Regions from separate parts of the Peribacillus sp. S4 genome, predicted to be linked through region 1. Evidence: riboswitches for the same ligand, from Rfam matches in the RefSeq annotation. Region 1 holds a riboswitch; the other holds the start of a gene.

Region 1 (7,960 bases):
TTCCCTGCGGCAACAGCTACATGGGCATGCGTTAATAAATAGTCCGCAAAACTCTCGGACGTAAAACCTCCAGGTACCTTGAGCCAGGCAAAAAACGATGCCGCTGGAGCTTTGACTTCCCATCCGATGGACCTCAATCCCTCAATGAAAACATTCCTTCGCCCCTCGTACATTTGCACTAACTGCTCTACACAGGTCTGTGAGTCAAGCAAAGCGCTTGCCGCAGCTTCTTGTATCGCCGGGAAAAGACTCACATAAAGATGGTCTTGTAATAGTTCAAGAGCTTCTATTACACTCTTATTGCCCACTGCGAAGCCGACTCTCCACCCTGCCATATTGTATGTTTTCGATAGAGTGTATATTTCAACTCCTACATCCTTCGCTCCCTCCGCCTGGAGAAAGCTTATCGGTTTTTTTCCGTCGAATCCGATCGCCCCATAGGCGAAATCATGGACCACACAAATTGAATGTTCTTTTGCAAAGGAGACGGTTTCATCAAAGAAACTTTCAGTTGCAGAAGCGCCTGTGGGATTATTCGGATAATTCAAGAACATCATTTTGGCTTTATCAAGAACTTCTTTATGTATGTCATCGTATTTCGGAAGAAAATCATTTTCTTCTGTCAAGGGCATCAGTTCGGTCTTTGCCTGGGCTAAAACAACACCGGATAGATAATCCGGATAGCCGGGATCTGGAACAAGGATTGTATCACCTGGATTCAATAAACACTGCGGAAGTTCGACAAGACCTGCCTTTCCCCCGAAGAGAATCGCCACTTCACTATTCGGATCCAGCTTGACACCGTATTCCCGTTCATAAAAGACGGCAGCAGCATCTTTTAAATATTGATGTCCCCGGAATGGCGAATATTTATGATTAATCGTTTTTTCAGCGGCAGTTTGCAAACTTTTGATGATATGTTCCGGCGTCGGCTGATCAGGGTTTCCCTGGCCTAAATTAATGACATCATGTCCTTGCTCCGTGATTGCATTGACTTTTGCGACCAGTGAAGCAAAAAACTGCTTGGGCAGGTCCTGAAGCAGTCCGGATTTTTCGAATTGCACCATTTATACACCTTCTCTGAAATTTCTTGAAATTCTAGTCACAAATGATATATGTTTATCGTAGTCTTGTAAAGCATTTTTTACATGTAGGGGGTTTAAACGATGAAGTGGAAAATAGCTTGTATTCAAATGGATATAGCTTTCGGGCAACCAGATATCAATTTTCAGGTTGCAGAACAATGGATGGAAAAAGCAGCTCGGTCCGAACCCGATATCGTCATATTACCAGAGCTTTGGACAACCGGATACGACTTGACCAGGCTGAATGATATTGCTGATCAAGAGGCAGAAAAAACGATTGAATTTCTTAACACACAGGCACAGAAACACCAGTTTCACATCATCGGCGGTTCCATTGCGAAAAAAACAAGCAAGGGAATCTATAACACCATGATCATCATCGATAAACACGGAAAGCTCATTAAAGAATATGATAAGCTTCACTTATTTCAATTAATGGATGAACATCATTTCCTGCAGCCAGGTGAAAAAGATGGTTTATTTACCCTTGATGAAAAAATATGTGCCGGGTTCGTTTGTTATGACATTCGTTTCCCTGAATGGCAGCGAGCCCATACCGTTCAAGGCGCGGAAGTTCTATTCGTTACGGCTGAATGGCCAAAGCCGAGACTCGATCACTGGAGAGCCTTATTGATAAGCCGTGCCATCGAGAACCAAGCCTATGTTGTAGCCGTTAATCGTACAGGTTCGGATGTCAATAATATATTTGCGGGCCATTCCTTGATTATTGATCCATGGGGGAATATCATAAGTGAAGCCGGAGAAGGAAACGAACTATTGACAGGCACTTTGGACTTCAACAAAGTTACGGAAGCACGTAACAAAATACCTGTATTCGAGGATCGCCGTCCTGACTTTTATTAATTTACCCATTGACAAACTATTTAAAAAGTTGATATTATTTTCCCGAAGATTAAAATTTCAGAAAACATTTACTCTTATCAAGAGCAGGCTGAGGGATAAAGGCCCTATGAAGCCCAGCAACCGACTGTAATACCATTGTGAAATGGGGCGGATCTTCCGCCGGATTATTAAATCCACAGAGCACGGTGCTAATTCCACCAGAATTCATTTTCTGGAAGATAAGAGGTCCGAAGTCAAAACTTCTGCCTCTTTCTATATGAAAGAGGCTTTTTTATTCTTATTTTGAATCTGGAGGGGAAAAGAATGACTCAAAACCATTCAAATTTTAAGAGATTGACAAACGAAACAGCTATAACCCTTGCAAAAAAACTTGGGTTGGTCAATGCGGATGCAAGTTTGAAATGTAATGAAATCGGCGATGGAAACTTAAATTATGTTTTTCATATTACAGACACGGTCACAAACAAAGGTCTAATAATCAAACAAGCGGTCCCTTATGCCAAGGTACTTGGTGAAAGCTGGCCGCTGACATTGAAAAGGGCAGCCATTGAAGCGAATGCGCTGATTCATTTCAGAAGTTATTGCCCCGAATTCGTACCGCAAGTCTACTATTCGGATGAACAGCTTGCCATCACAGTCATGGAGGATTTATCGCACTTGAAAATCGTTAGAAAAGGATTGATCGATGGCGATTCATATCCATTGCTTTCACAGCATATTGGTGAGTATGTTGCGAAGACGGCATTTTATACATCCGATTATCATTTAGAACCCTCTTCGAAAAAGGAGGTGGCCCGACACTTCACGAATCCCGAACTCTGCAAAATCACTGAGGTCTTTATTTTCACGGATCCATTTTTTGAGGAACTCCCTGGAGATTTCGAGGTGGAATTGAAAGATGCCGCCAAAAAAATATGGAATGATCAAGAAGTGATACTTGAGGTCGCCAAGCTGAAGCAAAGCTTTGAAACCGAGCAGGAAGCCTTGCTTCATGGAGATTTACATACTGGAAGTATATTTGCAAGTGTAACTGAAACAAAGGTTATTGACCCGGAATTCGCTTTTTATGGGCCAGTTGGTTTTGATCTTGGTCAATACACCGCCAATCTTCTCTTTCAGGCAGTCACACGCAATGGCGCTGGAAAGGAAGAGATTTTCACGCTCCTTCATGAATTTTGGAATGCCTTTGAAGAAACTTACACCAAATTATGGGAGGTCCAAAATAAAAGTCCATTCCGCCATGTGAAGGGTTATCTGCCTTATTTACTGACAAAATTCAAAAAAGATGCATTCGGCTTTGCCGGCTGCGAACTGATTCGGCGAACCATTGGCCTTTCCCATGTAGCCGATTTAAACGTCATTGAAGATAAAGAAACAAGGATCGCAGCCAAAACGGCAACATTGGAAATCGGTACTTTTTTAATTAAAAAACGGGGAGAATTGGATGTTCCAGCCGTCATTGAAGCGTTGAAGCAACGGACACTGCCATCTTACTCAACCATTTAAAAGGAGACCTGCACATGACTACACTAGCACCCTTACCATATTCGGTACATTGGGATGATACCCATATTACATTATTAAATCAACAAGCCCTTCCTTCCATAACTGAATTTATTGAACTTCATTCTGTTGATGATGTATATGACAGCATTTTGTCATTAAAAGTTCGCGGTGCCCCAGCAATTGGGCTGACGGCAGCATTTGGTGTTGCACTTGGCGCCAAGAAGGAAACAACCGCTGAATTAGGGGAATTCAAGAAAAATGTAACGAGGCATATTGAAAAACTCGCCTCTTCACGGCCTACTGCAGTCAACCTTTTTTGGGCGTTAAGGAGGATGGAGAACACCTTGCAGGCTGCTCAAAGCATTTCAACTGCCAAGGAAGCACTTGTATCGGAGGCTAAAGCCATCTTTGCTGAAGATGAAGAAATGTGCAGGAAAATCGGGGAACATGGTTTATCCCTATTCAATAGAGGAGATTCCATTCTTACTCATTGCAACGCTGGCGGAATCGCCACGGCTCGGTATGGCACAGCCTTGGCTCCCTTCCACCTGGCTAAAGAAAGGGACTTTCCGCTAAAAGTGTACGCATGTGAAACAAGGCCTGTCCTGCAAGGGGCGCGTTTGACGGCTTGGGAATTGATGCAAGCGGGAGTTGACGTCACTTTAATTTCTGATAATATGGCTGCCCATACGATTCACCAGAAAGGAATAAAGGGAATTATCGTCGGGGCCGACAGGATTGCGGCAAATGGAGATACTGCCAATAAAATCGGGACGTTGGGATTGGCCATATTAGCCAAGCACTTTGGTATCCCCTTTTATGTGGCCGCACCATCAAGCACATTCGACCTTTCTATCGAATCCGGCACATCCATCCCGATCGAAGAACGGAATGGAACGGAAATCACCTTCATTCAAGGTGTAAGGATCGCTCCGGAAAACGTGAAGACTTTCAATCCAGCCTTCGACGTTACACCGAATCATCTAATTACAAGCATCATTACCGAAAACGGCATCATAACACCGGATTTCTTCAAAAACATTCCGCATTTTGTTAATTGATCCAGGTTCCTTTTATGGTGTTAAAAAACGAGAAGGATTTTTTATCCCTCTCGTTTTTTAAAGGTGATCGTATTAAGATTATTCTTGCGAGGTCTATAATACAATATTTAAATTTGAACATCTTCAGTTAATATTAGGATGTCTTCGATAATAAAAGAGCATAGGACATTCTTATTATTTTGAAAAGAACTCCTGAAGTGCCTTTTTATTTTCGGTACAGTCCATTTCCAAAACGGCTCCGGACTGGGGATATATTTCATCTTTAAAGCTTCCTTTCACTGGAACCCTTAAGGTCTCGACCGTGTCCGGTGTATGGAAGACGGCTTTGGGACCCATTTCCATTATTGTTTTCAGTCCAATATCCGTATCCAAGTACGAGAGTCCTTGTTCGATTATACTAGGAAGGGCTGCCAAACCTTCGAAGGATGAGATTTGATTTATAAACGCTGTTTTTAATTGAACCATTACTTCTTGTTGACGCTCAACCCTGCCAAAATCACTTTCATCGTCATGTCTAAAACGGACATATTTCAATAATTCCTCACCATGTAAAACATTTTTACCGACGCTTGCTTGGATGCTCATATCATCTATGATTTCCTGATCCACATTCACCGCCACCCCCTCAGGGGCAAGTAAATCCACCATCTTCACAAATCCCTTAAAGTCGATTACCGCTACATGGTCGATCTTGACATCGAAGTTTTCCTGTATGGTTTTCTTGAGCAATTCCCTTCCACCATAATAATAAGCAGCATTTATTTTGTTATATCCTGATTTATTCCCGGGGATTTTCACATAACTATCACGCATAATCGAAGCCAGCTTCAGTTTCTCCTGCTCAGGAAAGTATTTTGCCAGGATAATCGCATCTGAACGAGATTTTTGCTCTCCCCTTGTGTCAACACCAATTAACAGAAATGTTTTATCGCTTTCCTTAGTCTCTTCATTGGTTAGTTTTTTTTCCGTACCTTCATTTCCATTTTGTTTGGGTAAAGGGGCATAGATGCAGCCTGCCAGAATCAAGACCAATAGATATATGAACAATACCTTTTCTTTCATTACCTCACCTCATCGGAAAATTACCCCTATTCTCTGCCTAATTTTGGAATTCTATGCATGAAACGAAAAAAAAGCCTGCCAACGATAACCGCTGACAGGCTTTTCAATCAAAATCATTTATTGATTTCTTTCTTTAATACTTCCACTGCCTTTTTCACTTGTGTGTCGTTCTTAAGGATTTTCTCCTGGATGACCTGCATCAATTTCACGGTAGTATCATCCTTAATGGTGCCGGTTTCTTTAATTTTTTGTTCCCTTTGGAATGCTGTGACCGCATTCTTGGTTGCTTCATCGAAGAATCCATCTATCTTCCCTGGATCATGGCCTGCTTCCTTCAGCATCTCTTCAGCTGCTTTCACTTCACTCGAAGAATCGGATGCTTTCAATTCCTTATCAGGCGAAATGTACGGAAGGCTGGCATAATCAGGAAGCTTCACAGTAATATCCGGCTTGATCCCTTTTTTATGAATCCAATTGCCTTCAGGAGTCAACCATTTAGCTACCGTATATTTGAAGTTAGATCCATCTTTAAAGTCTTTGGCTTGCTGCACTGTCCCTTTCCCAAATGACTTGACACCGATCAATGGAATGTCCGCAGACTCACTGACAGCCGCTGCAACGATCTCAGAAGCACTGGCACTTCCATCATCAATCAACACGACTACCGGGATTTTCAGTTCTCCATCATTCTCCGATTTATAGACATCTTTTTTCCCGCTGCGATCCTCAACTTGAAGGACCACTTTCCCATTAGGTATGAACAGGCTTGCCATTTCTATTGCTTGATCAAGAAGTCCTCCTGGGTTTCCTCGCAGATCCAATACGAGACCCTTCATGTCCTTCTTCGACATTTCTTCAAGCGCCGTTTTCAACTCTTGGACTGTATGTTCGGAAAAACTGGTCACTTGAATTTTTGCAACTCCATCATCAAGCATTTCCGCATATACCGTTTCAATCGGAATTGTGTCCCGTTTAATGGTGAGCTCAATCGGTTCCGACTCACCAGCTCTTGAGATGGATAAATCCACTTTCGTTCCCTTTTCGCCCCTGATTTTCAGGACAGCTTCAGAAGAGCTGAGTCCTTCAACACTTTTACCGTCCACACTTAATATGATGTCATTCGGTTTTACCCCTGCTTTTTCTGCTGGGGATCCTTTTATCGGTGAGACCACCATGATTTGTCCATCCTGCTCCTGAATCTCAGCACCGATTCCTTCAAAAGATGAAGAGATGCTCTCACGGAAACTCGATGCTTCCTTTTTATCCATATAAGCAGAATAGGGATCATCCAATGATTTGATCATTCCATTAATTGCGCCGTCAACCAGCTTTTCTTCATCAACCTCTTCATAATAGTCATCTTTTATCTTATCGTATGTAGAATACAGCTTTTCAAATTCCGCATGCTTATCCGGTGCTAATGACTCTACTTTTTTATCTCCAAAGGTCAAGGCTATTGTAGTAATCCCTGCAGTTAGAAATATGACTAAGAAAATCCCCATAATGAACGTAAACTTCTTTATTTTTATGAATTTCCCTGCCTCTTTTGTCTGTTTTTGATTTTCTTCTTCCACTGAAGCCTCACCACTTTCATTCTTCATGACGATATAAACGATTTCATTCCTATTTTATCAGCTTTCTTGCCAATCGAAAAATAATAGTTATCAAAAATAACAACTTATAGCCATATGTATTTTTTAAAAAACTTCAAATCATGGAGAATGCTCCAAGGACAACTGGCATCTCCTGATATTACAAAAATGCGGATACCTGGAACAAATGAGCCTGTATCCAACATGCTATTATACAGCATCACTTATTCCTGGTCACCCGCCTGTCATTTACATAAAATTATCAGTCCTGGATAGCTGCTTCCAATGCCACTTCAACCATTTCGTTAAAGGTTGACTGGCGCTCATCCGCCGACGTTTCCTCACCAGTTAAAATGTGATCGGAAATGGTCAATACGGATAAAGCTTGGCGTCCAAATTTAGCAGCAAGCGTGTAAAGGGCCGCTGATTCCATTTCTATCGCAAGTATTTGGTATTTTGCCCATTTTTCCAATTCACTATTATCGTTATAAAACTGATCGGCCGTAAATACATTACCGACCTTCAATTGCAAGCCCTTTGCCGTGCCGGCGTCATAAGCTTTTCTAAGTAATTCGAAATCCGCGGTCGGGGCAAAGTCCACCCCGCCGAAAGTCATGCGGTTCATTTGGGAATCGGTGGAAGCACTCATGGCAAGGATCACATCCCTGACTTTTACATCTTTTTGAATCGCTCCTGCAGTTCCCACACGAATCAACTTCTGGACATTATAGCTATTCATCAATTCATTCACGTAAATCGAAATGGATGGGACACCCATGCCTGTACCTTG
Region 2 (7,960 bases), 1.8 Mb from region 1:
TGAAGGAGTCCTTCGCCTTTTGCTTTTCTAGCTTGTAAGACTTTTTGTTCTCATCAAAAAAGGTAAGAATGATATCTTCTGCCGTTTGCTTTGAGGGGTCCGTAAGCTTCCCAGACTTGTATTCTAGCGAATCCCTATGCTTATTGTACTTTTCAACACTTAACACATTTTTTGCCGCCAAAGCTTCTTGATGGGGAATAGCAGAAAATAATAGACCGATTGATAGTGCAGTTCCTAAAAATACCTTACCTTTCATAACACTCAACTCCTTCATGAGAATACCTCATTTTTACATCGTTTCATAATTATTATCAAATGGAGAAAACTTGCGAAAAATATGACATTTAAAGGAATAAAATGGAGAAAAATGGATTTTAATAGAAATATTCTTTGAATATATTCTTTTAGTAATATTTGGAATGTATTTAAATTAAACCAAATGAATAAATGTGCAAAAAACCATGGCATAATGTGCAAAAAACCATGGCGTAAAGTGCAAAGAAATTTGTCTATTGAAGGCATTTTTTTGGATAATCTGTTGAATATTGCGCTTTGTAAATTTGGCATGAAAATTGCATATATTCAGAAAAGGAATTCGAATTGTAAATTAGGTCTATTTGAGAGTCTATGAAATAGGAAAATTTATTAAATGATTTCCCCATATATGAAAGCGCTTATATAGAAAGGGATGAAAAATTATGATACCAAAACAAGAAAATGACATCTTGCATCCTCCAAAGCAAGAAGAACAAGGGTTAAAGCGCGGTTTGAAATCCCGCCATTTAACGATGATTTCCATTGGCGGGGCTATTGGTACCGGGCTGTTCCTCAGCAGCGGTGCAGCCATTCATACAGCTGGGCCAGGCGGGGCATTACTTGCTTATGCCTTAGTTGGGGCAATGGTGTACTTCGTGATGACGAGCTTAGGGGAATTGGCAGCCTTTATGCCGACAAGCGGCTCTTTCAGTACCTATGGATCGAAATTCGTCGATCCGGCATTTGGTTTTGCCTTGGGATGGACGTATTGGTTCAATTGGTCGATGACGATAGCCGCAGAGTTGGCAGCCTCGACAATGATCATGAAATTCTGGTTTCCGAATAGTCCATCATTGTTATGGAGTTCATCATTCTTGGTGCTCATTTTCCTATTGAACTATTTATCCGTTAAAGGATATGGTGAAGGGGAGTACTGGTTTTCCTTCATAAAAGTAACCGCCATCGTTATTTTTATTATCGTCGGGCTGCTAATGATCGTCGGCATTATGGGCGGCGAAGCGGTAGGCTTTAAAAACTTCACCGTCGATGACGCTCCTTTCCCGGGCGGGTTCATGGGTGTCTTCATCGTTTTCATAGCGGCTGGCTTTTCTTTTCAAGGTACCGAAATTGTCGGTGTGGCTGCCGGGGAAAGTGAAGATCCTGCACGGAATATACCGAAGGCCATTAAAAGTGTCTTCTGGAGGATCTTGCTCTTTTACGTATTGGCAATCTTCGTAATTGGACTGCTTATCCCTTATACGAACTCGAGTTTGCAAGGTGATAACGTCATGGTAAGTCCATTCACGCTCATTTTTGAAAAAGCTGGAGTCGCCTTTGCCGCTTCGCTTATGAATGCCGTCATTTTAACAGCGGTATTATCTGCAGGTAACTCAAGTCTATATGCTTCAACGCGTATGTTATACTCAATGGCAAAAGATGGGCAAGCACCGCGCATTTTTGCAAAACTTAATAAACGCGGCGTACCGGTTGCAGGTATGATTTTGACATGCTCCATCGGCATGCTGGCCTTTTTAGCCTCCATATTCGGCGATGGTAAAGTGTATATTTGGTTAATGAATGCCATCGGAATTACAGGATTCATCTTTTGGCTCGGAATTTCCATCAGCCATTACCGTTTCCGGAAAGCGTTCATCGCTCAAGGCCATTCATTGGAGAAGCTGCCATATAAGGCATTATGGTTCCCAATCGGACCGATCTTTGCCATTTTAATCGGCATGATCGTCATCCTGTCCCAAAATATCCAAGCCTTTTTCTCAGACCATATCGATTGGGGCAGTGTTGTAGCTGCATACTTGGGGATTCCGCTTTTCCTTGGTCTATGGCTTGGCTATAAATTTATAAGAAAAACTAAATTCGTTAAACTTGATGAAGTCGAATTTGACTTTGACAAAAAATATGACTGAACAAGCTTAAAGTAAAAAAAGCCGGACAATATGTTTTATATTGTCCGGCTTTTCCTTGTTTTCTATAGGCTCATTATCAAAAGCCAGGAAGCTGATTCCTGGCTTTTTATTTTTATTAAATGGAAATTTATACAAATGTTATGGGGGGTGTTATATGATAATCGTAAACTCGGCTAAATTGCATGTACGGAACGACTGGAGGGCTTTTACTATTTTAAAGGGAAAGGGAAGGTGCACAGCTGATGACCTTATTGACTCATTTAAAAGTATTGGACTTTTCAACGTTACTGCCAGGCCCATTTGCCACTTTGATGCTAGCGGATTTAGGAGCGGATGTTTTGAAGGTGGAGAGGCCGGGGACAAAGGATTCATGGGGTGTGAATCAATATCTTAACAGATCGAAGAAGTCGATCACACTGGATTTAAAACAATCCGAGTCTATCGAATCCGTAAGAAACCTAGTGACGGAATACGATATCGTCATTGAACAATTCCGTCCAGGTGTCATGGAACGTCTGGGACTGGGGTATGGGGCATTAAAATCGATCAACCCGAAGCTGATTTACTGTTCCATCACGGGCTATGGCCAGACTGGTCCCTATAAAGAACGGCCGGGACATGATATCAATTATATTTCGATAGCAGGCTTATCAGGCTATTCCGGTACGAAAAAGGACGGTCCGGCAAAAAACGGAACCCAAATAGCAGATCTTGCCGGAGGCTCATTGCATGCTGTCATCGGAATATTATCTGCAGTCATTCACAGGGAAAGAACAGGATTCGGCCAAGCCATCGACATCAGCATGACCGACTGCAGTTTTGCCTTGAATGCCATATCCGCACCTCTGAATTTACAAGGTGGCCTTGAACTTGAACCAGAAAAACTGATGCTGAACGGAGGGTCTTTTTATGACTTTTACGAAACGAAAGATGGACGCTATTTTTCGGTAGGCAGCCTTGAGCCCCCTTTTCGAAAAGCATTATGTGAAGCGATCGGTGCACCCGAATTATATGAGCTGAGCATGAAAAGCGATGAAGAAAGCGGAATCAGGTTTAAAACGGCCGTCCGGCTGGCTTTCCTTGAAAGAGATTTTCATGAATGGCAGGAGTTATTCGCTGAATTCGAGGCCTGCGCAGAACCAGTGCTGACTTTCACCGAAGCGGCCGAGCATCCCCAATTGAAGGAGAGGGGAATGATCGTCGAGGTTCCTGACGGAAAAGGGAATGTCCAGAGGCAAATCGCCTGCCCGATCAAAACATCGGTTTTCACCCCTGGATATAAACATGCAGGCTTGGAGCCAGGACAAAACAACGCAGAAATCCTTCGCACCCCCAATCGCTAAATAAAGATGTAAAGGCTATCGCTTTTCCGAGTTTTTTGGAAGGTGATAGCCTGTTTTTTTTGAATGCCGGAAAAAGCAGGGGGAGGGTCGATATGATCGTTCGAAGTTCGAAGGTCGAAGTGAAGCGGAAGGAGAATAATTATCCTCTTATCATTTGTGGAAAGCAACATATTACCACTGTGAAAATTTACTAGTTATAACCAGTGTGGGCAGGGTATCAGAGTAGCATCCTGGTAAGGAGGGGGTTAGTTAAATATGTTTGGTCTCTCTGATATCATTAAATTTCTATTTTCCTTTTTTTTGATCATGCCGATCGTTACGCTGATACATTTGAGCGGGCATATTTTCTTTGTTACGCTCTTTGGGGGATCAGAAAAGAAAATCTTGATCGGTTGTGGCAATAAACTTTTCGCCTTTCGGAACATAGAGGTGAGGAAATATTATTTTTGGAATGGGACTTGCGAGTTCAAGGGATTGAAACATGATAATCGATTGACGAATACGCTGATATATTTAGGGGGGGCTATCTTTAATTTAGTCAGCATGCTGATCATATATAGCTTAGTGTATCAGAATATCCTGGACAGCTCGGTGATCTGGTATCAATTCATCTATTTTTCTTTCTACGTTATGTTTTTCTCCTTGTTTCCGATGTATTTCTCGGACGGATCGCCTAGTGATGGGAAGGCTGCGGAATTGGCCTTGAGGAACAAGCTGGAAGATAGGGTGACGGATGATATATTCGTGAAGAAAATGGAGGAGGAGGAGGATGATAGCTGCAAGTAAAAAGGGAACGTCCAGATGGTCGTTCTTTTTTTTGTTTGCTTTCAGTTTTAGGGTTATAAGAATAAACCTAATCGGCACGCTTATATTGAAGCCGATTAGGTTGTTTGAATCCCGTAAATAAGTTTTAAAGTCTCCGTAAAATAATCATTCCCATACTTCTTTTGCTATATCAACGACGAATTTCAGCTTTTCCCATTGCTGTGCTTCGGTTAGCTTGTTGCCGTGATGGGTGGAGGCGAAGCCGCATTGAGGGCTTAAGCATAATTGTTCGAGCGGAACGAAGTGCGATGCTTCTTTAATGCGTGCCTTAACAGCTTCCTTGTCCTCGATTTCTCCATTTTTTGAAGTGACGGCACCCAGTACGACCCGTGCACCGCCATTTGGAATGTATTCCAATGGTTTGAAATCCCCTGAGCGTTGATCATCATATTCCAAGAAGAATCCATCCACTTTTTCTTTTGCCAATAAAGTTGGGGCGATACGGGCATAGCTTCCTTCAAACGCCCATGTCGACTGGTAGTTTCCGCGACATAGATGGGTAGTGACGATAAGGTCTTCTGGTTTGCCTTCCAATGCTCCGTTAATGACCCGAAGTGCAAGATCAATTAATTGTTCCCTCGTATATTTTCCATCTTTGAACTGGAAATCCGGAGCTGAAAGTCTGGCAATATATACATCATCCAATTGAAGATAACGCACACCTGCTTCATAAAAGGCTTTCAAAGCATGCTGATAGGCGTTGATGATATCATTTGCATAGTCTTCAATATCAGGGTAGACGTCTTCATTATGAATGCCTGCAGCAAATAATTGATTCGGACTGGGGATTGTTTGCTTGGCAACGGCACGTCCGTTCACGATTTTGTTCAATTCAATGAAATCACGAATGAAGGGATGTTCAGGGTTGAATGAAACCTTCCCGGTATTGCGAACATTATATCTCTCTGTTTCGACACCATCGAATGTGAGGCCTTTTTCAGTTACATATCCCTCGATGCCATTTAAATGTTCGAGGAAGTCAAAGTGCCACCATGTTCGTCTGAATTCACCGTCCGTAACGGCCTCTAAACCAACTTCGATTTGTTTATCGACGATCCGATTGATTTCTTCAGTTTCAATTTCACGAAGCCTCTCAGCTGAAATGGTACCTTCCTTAAAGTCCTTCCTGGCAATATGTAAACGTTCCGGTCTTAATAAACTTCCGACGTGGTCCGCCCTGAATGGTGCTTTCGTTAATGTGATTGACATGTTGATTCCTTCTTTCCTTTTAAAAATATAGGCTCTTTTCGTAAAGATTGTTGTTTTTAAACGAAACTATTTAAGGTTGATTGGAGCGGAAGTGCGAGACTCCTGCGGGAGCAGCGGGAGAGGTGAGACCCCACAGGCGTTTACGCCGAGGAGGCTCACCGCCCGCCCCGCGGAAAGCGAGCATCTTGAGGGGAAATCAACCACAACCCACTACCTGGTAAATAGCAACAAAGTATGTGAAAACAGCCAAAATAAAAAACCTCTTCTTAAAAATAAGAAGAGGTGTTGGCAACAAAGCTATATACTCTTCTTATCTTCAAGTTTTTACACTTCTGGAATTAGCACAGTACAAGATCGGTCTGTTGCTGAGGCATCAAAGGGCCAGTCCCTCCACCTCTCTGGATAAGAGTTGTCTATTAAATTAACTATGACTATACAGGTAGTTTTTATGAAGGTCAAGGGGTGGAGCTGGAATATTTCGAATATACCGTTTATTATCCGGGCTGGAATGTTAACGGCATCAGGGAATCCGGCATATGCTTTGAGTGGGGAGGGAATGCAAGGATGAGTCCATTCAAAAATGGCATACCGATTACGGTAACTGAAGCCATGATAGAGAGAATCATAAAAATGAAATCATCTGATCAGGATATTAAAGTCGAAATTACGCCAAAGCATATTGTGCTTTCCGGAACGATGGAAGTGAAAAAAATGCTGTTTAAGAAAAACGTAGCTTTCCGGATTACATTAAAACCGGTTCATGTGGAAAAAAGAACGATTTCATTTGAATTAGTCGAAATGGAACCAATTGACAGGGATTTCATCAACAAAAGGATATTTAACAGACCGCCATTTTTTGAATATGAAAAAAGAACGATCAAAATGAATGTTAATGCTTGGAGCATCGTGAGAAAAATTCCAATTGGCACAATTAAATCGTATGAACTCGTCGAAGGTGCATTGAAAATGAAACTCTCTTTATGATTCAAGGGGATATTTTACATATATCCTTTGCCGCAATCTATAAAGGGTGTGAAAGGTATGATAGTGTTAAGGTTACATGGTTCATGAAAAAATGTGTTTGATAAATCAAGTTCTTTAAAATATACTAAATGACTTGAAGTTTTGAGTTTTTCTGGGAATGAGGAGGATGATGATGGATCAGAAGATTTTGCCTGCTTCAGCAAGCATGAAGGATTTTGAAAGATTTCTAGAAAGTTCCTATGAAATAGGTGTGTTTCTTGATTTGCATATCTCACAATTGAAAAATGTAAGTATGATGGCAAAGCAGCATAATAAGAAAATGATTTATCATGTCGATTTGATCCATGGCATAAGAAGTGATGAGTACGCGACAGAATTCATTTGTCAGGAATATAACCCCTATGGGCTGATTTCGACTAAATCAAGCGTTATATTGAAGGCGAAGCAAAAGGGGGTCATTGCCATCCAGCGAATCTTTTTAATAGACTCACATGCGCTTGAGAAAAGTTATAAGCTGGTGCAGAAAACCAAGCCGGATTATATCGAAGTATTGCCGGGCGCCATGCCATGGATGATAAAAGAAGTGAAGGAACGATTGCAGACACCGATTTTTGCAGGCGGCCTCATACGTACTTCGGATGAAGTCCTGAATGCCCTTGATGCCGGCGCCTCGTCAATCACCACTTCAAAAACTGAATTATGGGATATCGTCTAATAGGGAAAAATTGAAAAAAATTACAGAATAATAGATTAATTTTTCACAAAATATTGACAGCGTTTTCATAACCTAGTATATTTTACAGTACAAGTTAATATATGTGACGGAGACTAGGAGATTCACAACAGATCTATTCATAATTTTTTTTATGAATATAGTTCTGCTGTGGATCTCCTTTTATTTGTTGGCAAGGTTTAAAAAATTATCAGGGGAGGGGTTTTATCATGACTCCATTTTGGGGAGAAGTGTTAGGCACGATGATTTTAGTTTTATTCGGAGCAGGTATTGGGGCAGGTTCATCCTTAAAGGGTTCTTATGCAAAAGATGCCGGCTGGATCGTTATCACGATTGCGTGGGGATTGGCGGTTACCATGGGTGTTTTTGCAGTGGGTTCCATAAGCGGGGCGCATTTAAACCCGGCGGTCACAGTAGGTTTTGCCATTATTGGAGAATTTCCATGGAGTGATGTGCCCGGTTACATCGTTGCCCAGATGATTGGCGCGATACTCGGCGCAACTCTAGTATTCCTGCACTATTTGCCACACTGGAAAGCTACGGATGATCCAGGGGCGAAGCTTGGTGTATTCGCGACTTCACCTGCAATCCCGCACACATTTTCAAATCTATTAAGTGAGATGATTGGAACTTTCATCCTTATTCTTGGTCTATTATTTATAGGGGCCAATAATTTTACAGAGGGT

Evidence for each region. A riboswitch is a leader RNA that binds a small molecule or an ion and turns the genes downstream of it on or off. The one in region 1 is predicted to bind S-adenosylmethionine.
Region 2: linked by a shared signal. The riboswitch ahead of ACJ9PY_RS24135 (5-methyltetrahydropteroyltriglutamate--homocysteine S-methyltransferase) and the one ahead of mtnK (S-methyl-5-thioribose kinase) in region 1 are both predicted to bind S-adenosylmethionine.

The regions. Positions count from the first base shown of each region.
Region 1 is NZ_CP175708.1:3,184,456-3,192,415, forward strand. It holds gene ACJ9PY_RS14990 (pyridoxal phosphate-dependent aminotransferase) at 1-1,067, opposite strand, end outside; gene ACJ9PY_RS14995 (carbon-nitrogen family hydrolase) at 1,167-1,949, shown strand; SAM riboswitch class I at 2,021-2,174, shown strand; gene mtnK (S-methyl-5-thioribose kinase) at 2,253-3,455, shown strand; gene mtnA (S-methyl-5-thioribose-1-phosphate isomerase) at 3,470-4,516, shown strand; gene ACJ9PY_RS15010 (LCP family protein) at 4,691-5,578, opposite strand; gene ACJ9PY_RS15015 (S41 family peptidase) at 5,692-7,152, opposite strand; gene deoD (purine-nucleoside phosphorylase) at 7,433-7,960, opposite strand, start outside.
Region 2 is NZ_CP175708.1:5,028,798-5,036,757, reverse strand. It holds gene ACJ9PY_RS24155 (M4 family metallopeptidase) at 1-256, opposite strand, end outside; gene ACJ9PY_RS24150 (amino acid permease) at 699-2,180, shown strand; gene ACJ9PY_RS24145 (CaiB/BaiF CoA transferase family protein) at 2,423-3,523, shown strand; gene ACJ9PY_RS24140 (hypothetical protein) at 3,779-4,309, shown strand; gene ACJ9PY_RS24135 (5-methyltetrahydropteroyltriglutamate--homocysteine S-methyltransferase) at 4,454-5,557, opposite strand; SAM riboswitch class I at 5,865-5,966, opposite strand; gene ACJ9PY_RS24130 (hypothetical protein) at 6,020-6,541, shown strand; gene ACJ9PY_RS24125 (glycerol-3-phosphate responsive antiterminator) at 6,708-7,256, shown strand; gene ACJ9PY_RS24120 (MIP/aquaporin family protein) at 7,484-7,960, shown strand, end outside.